Regions from separate parts of the Geobacillus sp. DSP4a genome, predicted to be linked through region 1. Evidence: riboswitches for the same ligand, from Rfam matches in the RefSeq annotation. Region 1 holds a riboswitch; each other region holds the start of a gene.

Region 1 (4,903 bases):
CAGAAAGAGTAGAGAAACAAGTAATGCAATCGTTGAACAAAAATTCAAAAAAACACAAGTGATAAAACAAAACCATTCAATTGTTCGTTTATTTTAGAAATTATAAAAAATAAAACTATACGCTAAATAATCCATGAAACCAAAACAAAAAATACCTAAACAACTAAAAATTGGCTCTTCACCACAAGTTGTACTTGATATATTGACATAGAACGCAGTAGGAAAATAAAGAAAATAGAGGGTACAAAAAATGCGAATTTTCCTGTATGGTAAAGGTGACCAAACCAAACCATTGGAGGAAAATTCGCATGTACTCTCAGTTTATCAAAGAACTTATCGATTTGCCAGATGTTTTGATTGAAAAGGAACGAAAAGAAGGAGAACGCTGGATTTTCGAACTTTCTCTTCCCGAACAATGTCCGTTATGTCCTGTCTGCTTGCAACGCACAACAAAAATGACCCGAAAAAAGAAGCAATGGATGCATGGCTATGCCCAACGGATCGGGGTTTTTTGGATTGAACTCCCAGTGGAACGGAGACGTTGTTGCACTTGTGGCATGACATTCAGCACCTCTTATCCAGGGATCTCCCCTCGAAGTGTGGCAACGGACGCCTTTCAACAATGGGTGGCGCAATCTTGCATTGGAACATCCATTCAGGCGGTGGCTCGTATGCTAAAACTCCCTTACACGACTGTTGAACGTTGGTTTTATACCCATGCCCCTTCCTTTTTGTCGAATACCATTCAGCCAAAGGCGGTTTGTGTCGATGAGTTTGCTTTTCGAAAAGGGCATGACTATGGAGTGGCGGTCATGGATGCAGAGACGGGAGAAGTGTATTCCATCGAAGCAGGAAAGAATGAGGCAGCCATTCGAAGTGCATTGACGTGTGTTTCTTCTTCTGTCCAGTGTGTCGTGAGCGATTTGGCTCCGGCCATGAAAAAAGCCATTCAAGGGGCGTGTCCAGAAGCGGTACATGTGGTCGATTATTTTCATGTCATTCAGCTGTTTACGGAAGCCTTAGATCGGTGTCGCAAATATTTAGCCAAAGGGGGCAAGAAACACGGAAATGTTCGGTACGTTTGTTGTTTATTGAGCCAATGCCCAGAGAAATTAACCGAGGAGGAACGTCAAACGGTACGGGAGTGGTGTAAAGAAAGCGATTACCTACAGGTTGTTTATCAATCCCTCCAACATTTTCGCTATGTATCCAAAAGCCAAGGCGAACGACAGGCGAAACGTCGCTTGGAAGCTTGGATTCATCGGTATTTGTTTTGTACTTGTTCTGTTGTGCGTGCCATCGCAAAAGCACTCGCAAAACGAACAGAAGAAATCATTTCGTGCATTTTGTCGCCTTATTCGCTTATTCGAATGGGAAAATGGAAGGGACGAATAACAAGATCAAGCCGCATATAAAGACAAAAAATTGTTTTTAAAAAATAATGATAAACAAGAGACTGCATTTCATTAATAAAAGAAATGATTAAAGGATCTTAGTATTTCAAGCTCCTTTTTTGTGAATTAATATCTGATTTGCACAGAGATTTGATTGTTAATTGCAATGTTATTCGGTATGTTTATTTAACTTTTTGCACTCTATAAGTAAACCCGTTTTTTATCAATCATAAGTTGGCTTTTCATTTGGTCGAAAATCAACAATTAACGATAACAGACACCCATGCCAATAATAATTGGCACATCGATGGATGAAATAACAGTAAAAGTTATCCACAGTTATTTCAAGGTAGAGCTTTATTTAAAGGAAATTGTCGATAAATACGGAGTTAAATAGCTAAGAAGGTATACGATATAAAAATTAGGAATTGCGGTGAAAAGGCGGTGATAAACGTAACAGGTTAACGCCTGTTGTTTTTTACGCATATTGCAATATCAATGTGGTCATACTACAATTGAATACGTTAGGTGTTTGTGTTAATACGTAGGCATTTATAACAAAAATACGTTATGCCTGCGAAGGTGAGTGCTTTTTAATGGTTGTTTTTATGGCATTTTAACGTATTTATAATAATTGGGCTATAGCCAAGTGGTAAGGCAACGGACTTTGACTCCGTGATGCGCTGGTTCGAATCCAGCTAGCCCAGTTTGGAAACAGGCAAGCAATGTCGCTTGTCTGTTTTTTTGTGGAAAAAGAAGGAGTTTCGACAAAGATGTCAAATATACGTAGCGAGGAGGGGATTGTGGTGAAGACAGCAGATTTATGCGATGAATTTTTGAGTGAATTGCAAGTATGCCAGTTGCCGATGCAATCGTACGGAGGCAAAAAAGAATTTTCCGGACCGATTGCGACCGTTGAGGTGTTCGAGGATAACGTGCTCGTCCGCGAGGCGTTAGAAACCGTTCCTGCGGGAACAGTGTTAGTTGTTGACGGAAAAGGTTCACGCAATTGTGCGTTACTCGGAGATCGTCTGGCACAAATCGCCTGCGATCGTGGACTTGCGGGCGTGATTATCCATGGCTGCATTCGCGATTCCGCGGAAATCGCGAATATGCCGTTTGGGGTAATGGCGATCGGTACATGCCCGGTGAAAAGCAAAAAAGAAGGAAAAGGAAAGCGGGATGTCGCGCTTGAATTTGGCGGTGTCCTTTGGGAGCCAGGCGCTTATGTTTATGCCGACAGCGACGGAATTGTAGTAGCAAAAAGAGAATTACCAAAAAGTGATTGACGATGTTTGAAAATTTGTACTTAAGAAAACTTATTTCATAGACAACTACATAGCGTGTCAAAGCAAATAAGGTGCCTTTTCCCATAAGGGAATAGGCTTGGGAAGTACGGTGAAAATCCGTCACGGTACCCGCCACTGTGATGGGGAGCTTTGTTGCATCATGCCACTGAAGGAAACTTCGGGAAGGTGCAACAAAGCGATGATCCTAAGTCAGGAGACCTGCCTTATTTGTTCGGACGGATACCTACGGGATTATAGGTAGACGTGCGGGAGAAGCGTGTACTTTTTGGCTATTGGTATGCATTTTTCTGCACCTCTGCGTATATAGGGGTGCTTTTTATTTAACTGATGGAGGAAAACAACATGCACAGAATTGTAGTGGCTGGAACGGAAAGCGGCGCCGGCAAAACGACCGTCACGCTCGGCCTGATGGCGGCGTTAAAACAGAAAGGTTATATCGTGCAAGGATTTAAGTGCGGCCCTGATTACATTGACCCGACGTATCATACGGCCGTAACAGGGAGAACATCGCGCAATTTGGACAGCTGGATGGTCGGGCCGGAAACGGTGCGGGCGATTTGTGCAAAAGGGTGCGAAGGCGCTGACATCGCCATTATCGAAGGGGTGATGGGGATGTTTGACGGTGAACGCCCGACAAGCAATGAAGGTTCGACGGCGGAAATTAGCGTCCTCACCGACAGCCCGGTGCTCCTTGTCGTTGATTGCGCAGGGATGGCGAGAAGCGCGGCGGCGATCGTGCGCGGCTTTCAGACGTTCGACGGCCGCGTCCGCATTGCTGGAGTGATTGCCAACCGTGTTGGCAGCGAAGGACATTTCTGCCTTGTAAAAACGGCGATTGAACAAGAATGTGGCATTCCCGTGATTGGATTTTTAACGAAAGAGGATGCGCTCCACATTCCGGAGCGTCACTTAGGGCTCATTCCATCGATTGAGCGTGGAGAATTAGATCATTTTTTTTTGCGGAATTAGGCGAGCGCATTGCCAAGACAGTGGATCTTAACGCATTGCTACAGCTGGCGGAAGCGCCAGCATTAAACGTTCCTCGATCGTATTTCGATGTAAACAAATCGTATGATGTGCGGATTGCGGTCGCAAAAGACGCGGCGTTTCATTTTTACTATCCGGAAAATTTAGAGCTGTTACAAGCGTATGGCGCCGAGTTAGTCTTTTTCTCCCCGCTTGCCGGCGAGCCGCTGCCAGATGGGGTGCATGGGTTATACATTGGCGGCGGGTTTCCCGAAGAGTTCGCGAAACAGCTTTCGGAACAAATGCATGTAAAGCAATCGATCCAAACGGCGATTGAAAACGGTTTGCCGACATTGGCCGAGTGCGGAGGGTTTATGTTTTTAACGGAAGGCATTCAAACAACGGACGGCGCGTACTATGAAATGGTCGGCGTTATTCCAGCACGGGTGGTGATGCATTCGCGGCTTGCCGCGCTGGGATATCGCGAAGTGAAAGGCGAGCCGGGCAACTTGTTGCTTCCGGATGGATGGACGGCGCGCGGCCATGAGTTCCATTATTCGACATATGAAACGGACGGTGCCGTCAAGTTTGCCTATGAAACATCGGGATTGAGCGGCACGAAAAAAGACGGCTATCAATATAAACGGTTAGTTGCGGGCTATGTGCATTTTCATTTTGCTTCCTGTCCGTTGATGGTCGAAAATTGGCTGGCGCAGTGCGAGGAGGTGAAGCGCGGTGGCTAAAGCATTGCCGATCATGTTTCAAGGCACGCATTCCGATGCGGGAAAAAGCGTGATCGCGACGGCGTTTTGCCGCATTTTCGCGCAAAGCGGTTGGAAAACAGCTCCGTTTAAATCACAAAACATGTCTCTTAATTCATATGTGACGATCGATGGAAAAGAAATCGGGCGGGCACAAGGGATACAGGCGGAAGCTGCCGGCGTTGTCGCAACAACGGATATGAATCCGATTCTAATTAAACCAAGCCGCGAGTATGAATCGCAAATCGTCGTGCACGGAAGGCCGTATAAAAATATGCAGGCGCTCGCGTACCGCAGCGAATTTTTTGAAAAGGGGCTGGCGATCATCCGCGAGTCTCTCGATGTCTTAATGAACGAATACGACCGGATCGTGATCGAAGGCGCAGGGAGCCCGGCGGAAATCAATTTGAACGACCGGGAGCTCGTCAATATGCGGGTCGCGCACATGGCCAATGCCCCGGTTGTACTGATT
Region 2 (4,903 bases), on a different contig from region 1:
GTCATCGCCGTTTCCTCCGCTTCTCCCAGCGGCCAAGCGCCTCAACTGTTGCCTCATACACAAGCCGGCCGAGCGCCCGGCCAAGCTCCGTCGCCGTTCCGGCATAGGCAAAGACCTGCCCGGTTTGCGTCGCCGCCACAGCGAGCGAATCGGTCGACGTACCGGTGGCAAGCGTCCCGGTTTCCGGGTCGCAAACCGAACAATCGGCGAGCGCTTTTGCCTTCGCTTCTGTCGCTGTCATCACCGCCTGGACAAACGCTGCTTCCGTCAGCACTCCGTCAATGACCACCACCATGTTGATCGTCCCCGGTCTTGCCGCTAGCGGCTGATGCTGCCACGCCCGAGCGGCATCGACGGCATTGCCGACGCCAGCGGTCGCCATGACCGCAATCGAAAACGCTTCCCCTTCTTTCTGAAGCCAAACAGCATCCCGGACATCAACCGCCGTCATCATGCCGACCGTTCGTTCCGGCGGAAACCCGTGCTGCTCCAAATAGCGGCGCATGTCTCCTTCCGCATCACTGCAATCGTAATCCAACCCGACTTGGCGGTTGACAAAATGGGTCGCCCATTGAAATCCGGCGCCGATCAATGCCGAGGACAGGACGCGAAGCGGCGCGGCCGCAGTAAGCACAGCGGCGTCATCAAGAAAGGAAAGCCGCAGCCCGCCGACCGGCGATTCTCCTTGCTTCTTGTTCGGCATGAACGAAAACATCGGCGTTGCCGACGCCGGATGGGCCAGACGCACAATCGGCGCGGCAAACACTTCCTCAAGCAACGCCGGCGTCATGACATCCGCAGGGGCGCCGAGCGCGGCTATTTTCCCTTTGTTCAGCACGAGCACCCGATCGCAATACAAGCTCGCCGCATTCATATCGTGGAAAACGGCGACGACCGTCAAGCCGCGGGCGTGCGCCGCTTCGGCGAGCCGGTCCAAAAGCCGGACTTGGCCGCTCACATCCATATGGTTCGTCGGCTCATCGAGCAAGAGCAGCTTGGGCTCTTGGGCGAGTGCGCGGGCCAAATAGGCGCGCTGCCGCTCGCCGCCGCTCAATCGTTCGAGCGGTTCATCGATTTTCCCCGTCAGGCCGACGGCCGCAAGCGCGTCTCGGAGGGCGGCTTCATCGTCCTCCGTCCACGTCGGAAAGAAGCCGCGCTGATGAGGATAGCGGCCGAGCGCCACCGTTTCCCTCACCGTATAGCCGGGCGCCGCCTCCGCTGTCTGCGGCAAGACGGCGGCCATCCGCGCCCATTGCTTCGCAGACAGCGCCGAGAGCTTTCGGCCATCGATGACGATCTCCCCGCTTGCCAGCGGCAGCTCTTTGCTGATGAGTTTGATCAAAGTCGTTTTCCCGCTGCCATTCGGCCCTAAGATGCCGAATATTTCGCCTTTTTCCACGGCAAACGTCACACCATCAAGCACTTGTTGCTGCCCGTATCGATGCGATACGGCCCGCACCTCGAGCATCGTCATCCCATCTTTCGTTTCGTTTTTCGGAAAAACAAGACGGCAAATAGCGGAGCGCCGATCAGCGACGTAATGACGCCGATCGGCAGTTCGCGCGGTTCAATGATCGTCCGCGCCGCCACATCGGCAAGCACAAGAAACGCACCGCCGTACAAGAGCGACAGCGGCAACAGCACCCGGTAGTTCGGCCCGCACACAAGCCGAACCATATGCGGAACGACAAGCCCGACAAAGCCGATCGTCCCTGACACCGACACCGCCGCACCGGTGAGCAGCGCCGCTGCCGTCAAAATGATGACTTTTCGGCGCGTAACATCAACGCCGACATGAAGCGCCGCCTCCTCGCCAAAGGCAAACGCGTTCAACTCGCGGCTGTTGGCGATGAGCACTGCGGCCCCAACGAGAAAAAACGGCAGCAACAGCCCGCTGTATTTCCAGCCGCGCATCGCCACGCTCCCCATCAGCCATGAGATGATTTGCCGCAATTCTTCCCCGGTCAACGCGATCATGAGCGAAATGAACGCGCTGAAAAACGCGCCGAAGATAATGCCGGCTAAAATGATCGTCTCAACCGACATGCGCCGCTCCACAGCGCGAGTGAACGCCAAAACGGCGGCAAGCGTCGCCATGCCAAACAAGATGCTCACGACCGGCAGCGTGAACGTGCCAAAGAACGGCCATTGCCAGCCGAGAAAGATGACGAGCACCGCCCCGACCGACGCGCCGGACGAGACACCGAGCGTGTACGGATCGGCGAGCGCATTTTTTAACAGCCCTTGAAACGCGGCCCCGGCCAGCGCCAATGACGCCCCGACCAAAAACGCAAGCACGACGCGCGGCAAGCGGATCGCCATCACGATCGGCACCCAATCAGCCGGAATGTGGCGAGGCAGCGCCGCTCCGAACCATTCAGCCGCCAAAATGCGGACAATAGAAGAAAAGGGAATCGACAGCGATCCTGTCGATACCCCTACGAGAAGCGATAACACGGCCGCGGTGACGGCCAATATATACATCCACATTTTACTTGAACACATCCGGGTAAATGGCTTTGGCAAGTTCCTCGACCCCTTCGACAAGGCGCGGACCCGGTCGGCTTACTAAGTCGGTGTTGACGTCATACACCCGCTTGTTTTTCACCGCCGGCACGTCTTTCCAAGCGGCGCGCGCCAACACTTGCTTCGCTCCGCCGTATGTCGTGATGATGACATCCGGCTTATAGGCCACGGCTTTTTCTTCCGTCACCATCGGCCAGCCTTCCAAGCTGCCGGCGACGTTTTTCGCCGAAATCACTTGAAGCATCTCATCCATAAACGTCCCTTTGCCGGCCGTATAAATTTGCGGCGGCGGCGACACTTCAATCCAGACATTGGCCTGTTTGTCCGCCGGGATTTGTTTCGCTTTTTCTTTGATTTTCGCAAGCTTCTCTTTCATCTCATCAATCACTTGCTTCGCTTTGTCTGTCGTCCCGGTCGCTTTGCCGATCAAGTCGATGGACGCATATACATCGTCGAACGACTTCGCGTCATTGACGACAAGCACGGTAATGCCGGCGTCTTTCAATTGCTTGAGGCCATCGCGCGAGTTATGGGCGCTTGACGCGTGGGCCAAGACGAGATCCGGTTTGAGCGAAATGATTTTCTCGACGTTGAATTCCATGCCGCCGATTTTCGTTTTCGTTTTGACGTCTTCCGGATAATTGTCAAAATCGCTGACGCCGACGATCTTATCGCCCAACCCCAACGCATAGGCGATTTCCGTATTGCTCGGGATGAGCGAGACGATTTTTTTCGGTTCCGCTTTGATCGTGACATCCTCGCCAAGCCCGTCTTTCACCGTCACCGGAAACGCCGCTTGTTCCGTTTTCGGTTCTTCTTTTTTCGCAGGCTGGGCGTTGCTATTGGCTCCACTGCTGCAGCCGACCAGCACGGCGGCCAAAAGGAAGAACACCGCCACCACCGCCGGCCATGTCCAACGTTTCATCCGTCATTCCCCCTTCGATGATGTATGTACAACAAAAAAGCCCATTCCGTCCGAACGGGGAATGAGCACGAAACAGACCGCCAATGGGCACAACAATGCCCTGTACGACTGTTTCCACGTCTCACCCCCCGAAGATTCGGAAACTGCGGCAAGCAAGGCAGGTCTACTGGCTCATGCTTCATCCTACTCTGAAGCCTTCCCGTACGGAAAACAGCGCAAGCCATCTATCCGTACAGTGGCGATTTCATTTCGTCCGCATTGACAGTTGCGGGGACAGCTCCGGATTCCCACCGGATTCCCTATTAAGCCGTTTCGGCGCCTTGCTGCGAATTGATTTAGTTATCGGATATGGACATTTTTATATTAAAGCAAGGCCTGGCATTTGACAACTATGAATTTACAGCACTTCACCTTCCCACTCTTGCAGACAATCGAGACGGATTCATGACCCATGCTTCATAAGGAACAGAGCATCCCCTTTTCATCGCATCGAGCACCCGCGATTTCAAATGCGGCCATGTCACATATTCATCAATATTCGACTCATCGATCAACACAAACTTCGCCTTTTGAATTTCCTCAGGCTGGGGAGAAACGTTTCCTTTCACATATGTCGCTTTAAATACAATGTTTATGATATTTTTAGTTTCATTGTAATACACGCCGCTGACCCCGATGAGACGGATGTCAACGCCAGTCTCTTCATGCACCTCGCGATGAACGGCCCGATCGAGCGGCTCGCCCGGTTCAACTTGTCCACCCGGCATTTCCCACGTATCGGAGCGGTCATAGCTTTTAACAAGCAAAACCTCTCCCGTGTCATTCGTAATATAGGCTGAAACGGTGATAATGGCTTGTTGGTGTTTATCCATCAAGCTCTCCTCCTACATCGCGGAATGATCCTAGCCCTCTCCAAACAAAACAACTTTCCAAGAATATGAATGGCGATTATGACCCATTTCCTTGCTTTAACAAATGACGATTTCAGCGCTACAATACATTTAGAGCCGCCAGACAGTTGCGCTGATACCAAGAACAAGATCGCCGTATATTGCTTTTGAATTTCCGCTTGATCCGTTGTAAAATGAAGACGCTCTTGTATGGGATTTCTCCTTTCTAATGTTAGGTGAGCACTTTCATTTTAAAAGGAAATTTTCATACAAGGACTATTTTTATGCTCGTCTGATTTTATCTAGCACCACGGGTTTAAAATAATCTCGTTTTAGAATAGAGTATATAGCCATATCCCTAAATTTACCTTTAATATACCAATGTTCTCTCATAACCCCTTCAAATTGCATCCCTAACTTTTGTAAAACTCTTAAAGATTGAACGTAACTATTCACCCCAGTGCTAGTGTATAAAAAAGCCCAGCACAAATAGGGCATTTCGGTCATAGAAAATGCCCTAGGTAGCGGAAAGAACTCGATCGATCGTTTCGCCTGCCAACAG
Region 3 (4,903 bases), on a different contig from region 1:
TTCAATACAACGAACAGGTTGAGGCGATGGAGATGGAATGGCAGGAAGTGCGTTCATTGTATCCAAATCAATTTGTGAAATTACAAGTATTAAAGTCCCATTTAGAGGGAGATCAAGAAATCATTGAAGAGGTGGCTGTTATCGGAACGGTTTCGGACAAGGATGCAACTCGTGAGTTGCTGCAATCGAAAGGGAATCAGCTTGTTTATCATACTAGCCACAAGGAGATTGTTTTAAAAGTTCGGGGAGCGATTGGCCTGAGAGGGAAATTTCATTATGCAGATTGAATATCGTGAAGGCTTGCTGTTTGCATCGATCGAAATCGTTTATCAAGGAAGGTCTAAGTTGATTCATAATATGGTGATTGATACTGGTGCGGCGAAAACAGTGATTTCTCAAAATGCAGTAGAAGATATTCATTTGCGGGTAGAGCCGGGCGATCGTATTGTGGCTTATTACGGAATCGGTGGGAAAGAGTACGCGTTTACAAAAAAATTAGACTGTATTCAGCTAGATTCTTTCCAGCTAAGAGAGTATGAAATTGATTTTAGCGGGATGGACTATGAGGGGATTAACGGTTTGTTAGGATTGGATATATTGCTGGGCGCTGGATTTGTCTTAGACCTGGACAAGTTGGAGATGTATCGTTCTGGTTGAAATGGAACGCCCGCTCGAAATGCCAAAAAGAAGGAAAAGGCGCCCGCGACGTTGTGCTCGAGTTCGGCGGCGTCCGCTGGGAGCCGGGCGCATACGTGTACGCCGATGCCGACGGCGTTGTCGTCGCCCGCGAAGATTTGTCGGCAAAAAACGGTTGACGCCTGCCATCAAGTTGTACTACGATGAGAACGGATGCTTGTTCCATGACAAGATCAATAGGCGAGAAACAGACAAGGTGCCTAAGCCTGCTCTAGGGTTTGGGTGAAAAGGGAAGCCCGGTGAAAATCCGGCACGGTGCCCGCCACTGTGATGGGGAGCTTTGCGGCAACAAGTCACTGAAGGATGCTTCGGGAAGACGCCGCCAAGCGATGATCCTAAGTCAGGAGACCTGCCTTGTTTGGATCGGACGGATGCCTACGGGACTATAGGCAGACGTGCGGGAGAATGACGGCTTTAGGGGCCCTGTTTGGGCCGTTTACGGCTTTCGTATACATTTTTCTGCACCTCTGCTGTAGAGGTGCTTTTTCTTTTGCCGAAAACCTGCCCGTCTGTCTGCGTCTAAATTCTATCATTCTAGCCAAAAAGGGGGGATTCGGTGGCGACGTGGGATTTGCGGGGAATGAAGCATCATGTGCTCATTTGCAACGGAGGGACGTGCCTCCGCCATGGCGGAGATGACGTGACAACCGCGGTGCGCGAGGAGATCGCCCGTCTCGGGCTTGACGACGCTGTCCATACAACAAGGACGCGCTGCAACGGACGCTGTCAAGATGCGTGTGTGATGATCGTCTATCCGCAAGGCATCTGGTATCGACAGATGACGCCGGAGCGGGCGAAGGAGGTTGTGCGCGCCCATTTGGGTGAGGGGGTTCCGATGCGGGAGTGGGCGACGTATGAATACGAAGGCGAATTGGTGTTGACGCCAGCCGGCGAACGGGAGGCGCCAAGCGGAAAACGGAAAACGGAACATGCTGCGAAAGGAGTGAAGGGATAAATGAAGAGAGCGGTTCGATGGAGCGGAATGGTGGCTTTGTTCGTTTCCTATTTTTTGTTGACGAATGAAAATGAAGCGTATGCCATGCATATTATGGAAGGATTTTTGCCTGTCAAATGGGCGCTGTTTTGGTGGCTGTTGTTTTTGCCGTTCTTTGTGTTCGGATTGCGGCGGCTTGTGCATACGCTGAAGCAGCACCCCGAACATAAGCTTCTGATGGCGTTAGCTGGCGCGTTTACATTTGTATTGTCGGCGTTGAAAATTCCATCCGTCACCGGCAGCAGCTCGCATCCGACCGGGATCGGCTTCGGCTCGGTTTTGTTTGGACCATGGGTGATGGTGGTGATCGGCACAGTCGTTCTTCTCTTTCAAGCGCTGCTTCTTGCCCACGGAGGAGTGACGACGCTTGGGGCCAATGCGATGTCAATGGCGATCGTCGGCCCGTTCGTCGCGTACGGAGTGTATCAACTGTGCCGAAAAGGGGCGGTATCCAATCGAGCGGCTTTGTTTCTTGCCGCTTGTTTGTCTGATTTGGCTACATATGTCATGACGTCCCTGCAGCTTGCCCTGGCGTTTCCGTCTCCTGATGGGGGAGTCACCGCCTCGTTTTTGAAATTCGCCGGCATTTTTGCCATTACTCAAGTGCCGTTGGCGGTGACGGAAGGCATCATAACGGTAATCGTCTGGAACTGGCTTTCCTCCTATCAAGCTTCTCCGCTGTTCCAAAAGGAAAAGGGGGCGTAATGCGATGAAGAAAAATGGCTTGCTCGTGTTGCTGGCTGCTTTGCTTGTCATCATTCCGCTTTGGTGGGCGCGCGGATCGGAATTCGGTGGAACGGACGATCAGGCGGAAAAAGCCATTCAAACGCTCAACCCGCATTACCGGCCGTGGTTTGAGTCGATCTTCACCCCTCCAGGCGGCGAAGTCGAAACGCTTCTGTTCTCGCTGCAAGCCGCGCTTGGCGCCGGCGTGATCGGCTACGTCGTCGGGTTGTACAAAGGGCGTTCGGAGCGGAAAAACAGCCATGATTCGCGAGTTTGACCGTTGGGCGTATGACAACCGGCTGCGGGCATGGCGGGCGGAGTGGAAGCTGATCGTGGCGTTTGTTATGCTTGCCGTTGTCATGATGGGCGGCTGGCGCGAACAATGGCTTGTGCTCATCGGAATGGCGTATTGGATTGTCGCTCGTGCACGAGTGCCGTTTTCCGTGTATGGAAAAGCGATGCTCGCCGCCTCCGTTTTTTTAGGGCTCAGCCTGCTGACGCTCGTTGTGTCCGTGTCGGTTCCTTTTCAAATAACTTTCATCGACAGCCAGCTGCAGCCGGCTGCAAAGCTCGCCGTCCGCTCCCTTGCCGCCTGGTCGTGCTTGTTTTTCCTTCTCATTACGACGCCGGCGCCGGACTTGATTGCGGTGCTGAGGCGAATGCGGCTGCCGGCGGCGCTCGTGGAACTTTGCTTTCTTATGTATCGCTTTATCTTTTTGCTCGAGCAGGCGGCCGCAGAGCTAATGCTGGCGCTGCGAGCCCGCAGCGGGGGAACGCATTGGCGGCATGGCGGGATGCTGATGTACCAACTATGGATGAAAACGTGGCATTCGTATGAAGCGTTCAGCCGTTCGCTTGTGGCGCGTGGAGGCGTCGCGTCGGCTGGGCATACGCATCAGCGGGAAAAAGCGCATGTGCCTCTTGTCGATGTTGCGGCCGGCATCATCATGGCCTTGCTGCTTGGGTGGGCATGGCGGAAGGGGTGAAAACGTTGCTGCTGCGAATGGAACGAGTGAAATACGCTTATCAAGCAGAACGGTATGTGCTGAATGGGGTTGATTGGGAAATTCCAGAGCGAAAAAAATGCGCCTTGATCGGGCCAAACGGCTGCGGCAAAACGACGTTGTTTCTTCATTTGAACGGGCTGCTGCGGGCGCAGGAAGGAGCGGTGTATTGGAAAGGGCGCAACATGTATGAACGCGGCGCTGATTGGACGCAATGGCGGCGTGAAGTCGGCATCGTCTTTCAAAACCCGGAGCATCAAATCCTCGCCCCGCTCGTGCGTGATGAATTGGCGATCAGCTTAGTCCATGCCGGAATCGATCGAGAAAAAATGGGGGAGGCGCTTGCCGCGATTACGGCGGAATACCACCTTCAATCTTGGCTGGACCGCCCGACCCATCAATTCAGTCTCGGACAGAAAAAATGGCTGACGCTCTGCTGTACGATGGCGGCCAAGCCGGACTTGCTCGTATTGGACGAACCGACCGCCTATTTGGATCAGCATCAGACAAAGCAGTTTCTCAAACAAATTGACGCCATTCACCAGGCGGGGACGACCGTGTTGATCGCCACCCATGACATGGATTTCGTCTGGCAGTGGGCGGATGTCGTCGCGGTCATGCACGAAGGACGGATCGTGATGCAAGGGGCGCCCGAAGACGTATTCGCCGACCGCCAGCGGCTGTTGGACATTCGCTTGGATGTTCCGCTGTTCGTGCGGCTTTGGCAAGCATGGCGGCCAGAGGAAAAGATCGTCCCCCGATGTGTTGCGCCGTGAAAGGGACATGAGCGGCGAATGGAGTGTGAAAAATGGGTGCTAGTCGGCAAAAGGAGGGATCATGATGAGCGGCAAATTGCTCATTGTCGGCTTCGGCCCGGGAAGCGTCGACCATATGACGAAACGGGCTCGGGAAGCAATTGAAGAAAGCGACGTCATCATTGGCTACAAAACGTACATCGAACTTGTGCGCGATCTCATTGCTGGAAAAGAGATCATCAGCACAGGCATGACCGAAGAAGTGAGCCGCGCCCAAGCGGCGGTGAAGTGGGCCGAGCGCGGCAAAACGGTCGCCGTCATTTCAAGCGGTGACGCCGGGTTGTACGGCATGGCGGGGCTCGTGTATGAAGTGTTGATCGAAAAAGGGTGGACGAAAGCGAGTCCGATTGAAGTCGAAGTCATCCCCGGCATTTCCGCGATTCATTCGTGCGCGGCGCTGCTTGGCGCCCCGATTATGCACGATGCCTGTACGATCAGTTTGAGCGATCATTTGACGCCGTGGGAGCTGATTGAAAAGCGGATTGACGCCGCGGCGGCGGCCGATTTTGTCATCGCGCTGTACAACCCGAAAAGCGGGCGGCGCACTCGGCAGATTGTGGAGGCGCAGCGCATCCTGCTTCGCCACCGGTCTCCGGAGACCCCGGTCGGTCTGGTAAAAAGCGCGTATCGCGAGCGTCAGCATATCGTCCTCACCGACTTGGCGCATA

What was found. A riboswitch is a leader RNA that binds a small molecule or an ion and turns the genes downstream of it on or off. The one in region 1 is predicted to bind cobalamin.
Region 2: it holds a riboswitch for cobalamin, as region 1 does, so the genes downstream of both, ETC02_RS06365 (ABC transporter substrate-binding protein) here and ETC02_RS08220 (cobyrinic acid a,c-diamide synthase CobB) in region 1, are expected to answer to the same signal.
Region 3: it holds a riboswitch for cobalamin, as region 1 does, so the genes downstream of both, ETC02_RS10415 ((2Fe-2S) ferredoxin domain-containing protein) here and ETC02_RS08220 (cobyrinic acid a,c-diamide synthase CobB) in region 1, are expected to answer to the same signal.

The regions. Positions count from the first base shown of each region.
Region 1 is NZ_SDLD01000018.1:46,306-51,208, forward strand. Features, by position in the region: partial or broken gene ETC02_RS08205 (ISL3 family transposase) at 309-1,405, shown strand; tRNA gene ETC02_RS08210 (tRNA-Gln) at 2,030-2,101, shown strand; gene rraA (ribonuclease E activity regulator RraA) at 2,201-2,683, shown strand; cobalamin riboswitch at 2,736-2,924, shown strand; partial or broken gene ETC02_RS08220 (cobyrinic acid a,c-diamide synthase CobB) at 3,047-4,413, shown strand; gene ETC02_RS08225 (cobyric acid synthase) at 4,406-4,903, shown strand, end outside.
Region 2 is NZ_SDLD01000012.1:59,753-64,655, forward strand. Features, by position in the region: gene cbiB (adenosylcobinamide-phosphate synthase CbiB) at 1-5, opposite strand, end outside; gene ETC02_RS06355 (adenosylcobinamide amidohydrolase) at 2-1,474, opposite strand; gene ETC02_RS06360 (FecCD family ABC transporter permease) at 1,471-2,505, opposite strand; gene ETC02_RS06365 (ABC transporter substrate-binding protein) at 2,492-3,451, opposite strand; cobalamin riboswitch at 3,591-3,789, opposite strand; gene ETC02_RS06370 (NUDIX hydrolase) at 3,859-4,326, opposite strand; partial or broken gene ETC02_RS18580 (IS982 family transposase) at 4,372-4,553, opposite strand; partial or broken gene ETC02_RS17660 (GNAT family N-acetyltransferase) at 4,624-4,903, opposite strand, start outside.
Region 3 is NZ_SDLD01000026.1:23,984-28,886, forward strand. Features, by position in the region: gene ETC02_RS10400 (hypothetical protein) at 33-287, shown strand; gene ETC02_RS10405 (retropepsin-like aspartic protease) at 277-657, shown strand; partial or broken gene ETC02_RS18380 (RraA family protein) at 675-815, shown strand; cobalamin riboswitch at 874-1,067, shown strand; gene ETC02_RS10415 ((2Fe-2S) ferredoxin domain-containing protein) at 1,253-1,651, shown strand; gene ETC02_RS10420 (energy-coupling factor ABC transporter permease) at 1,652-2,395, shown strand; gene ETC02_RS10425 (energy-coupling factor ABC transporter substrate-binding protein) at 2,400-2,693, shown strand; gene ETC02_RS10430 (energy-coupling factor transporter transmembrane component T family protein) at 2,677-3,402, shown strand; gene ETC02_RS10435 (energy-coupling factor ABC transporter ATP-binding protein) at 3,408-4,196, shown strand; gene cobJ (precorrin-3B C(17)-methyltransferase) at 4,261-4,903, shown strand, end outside.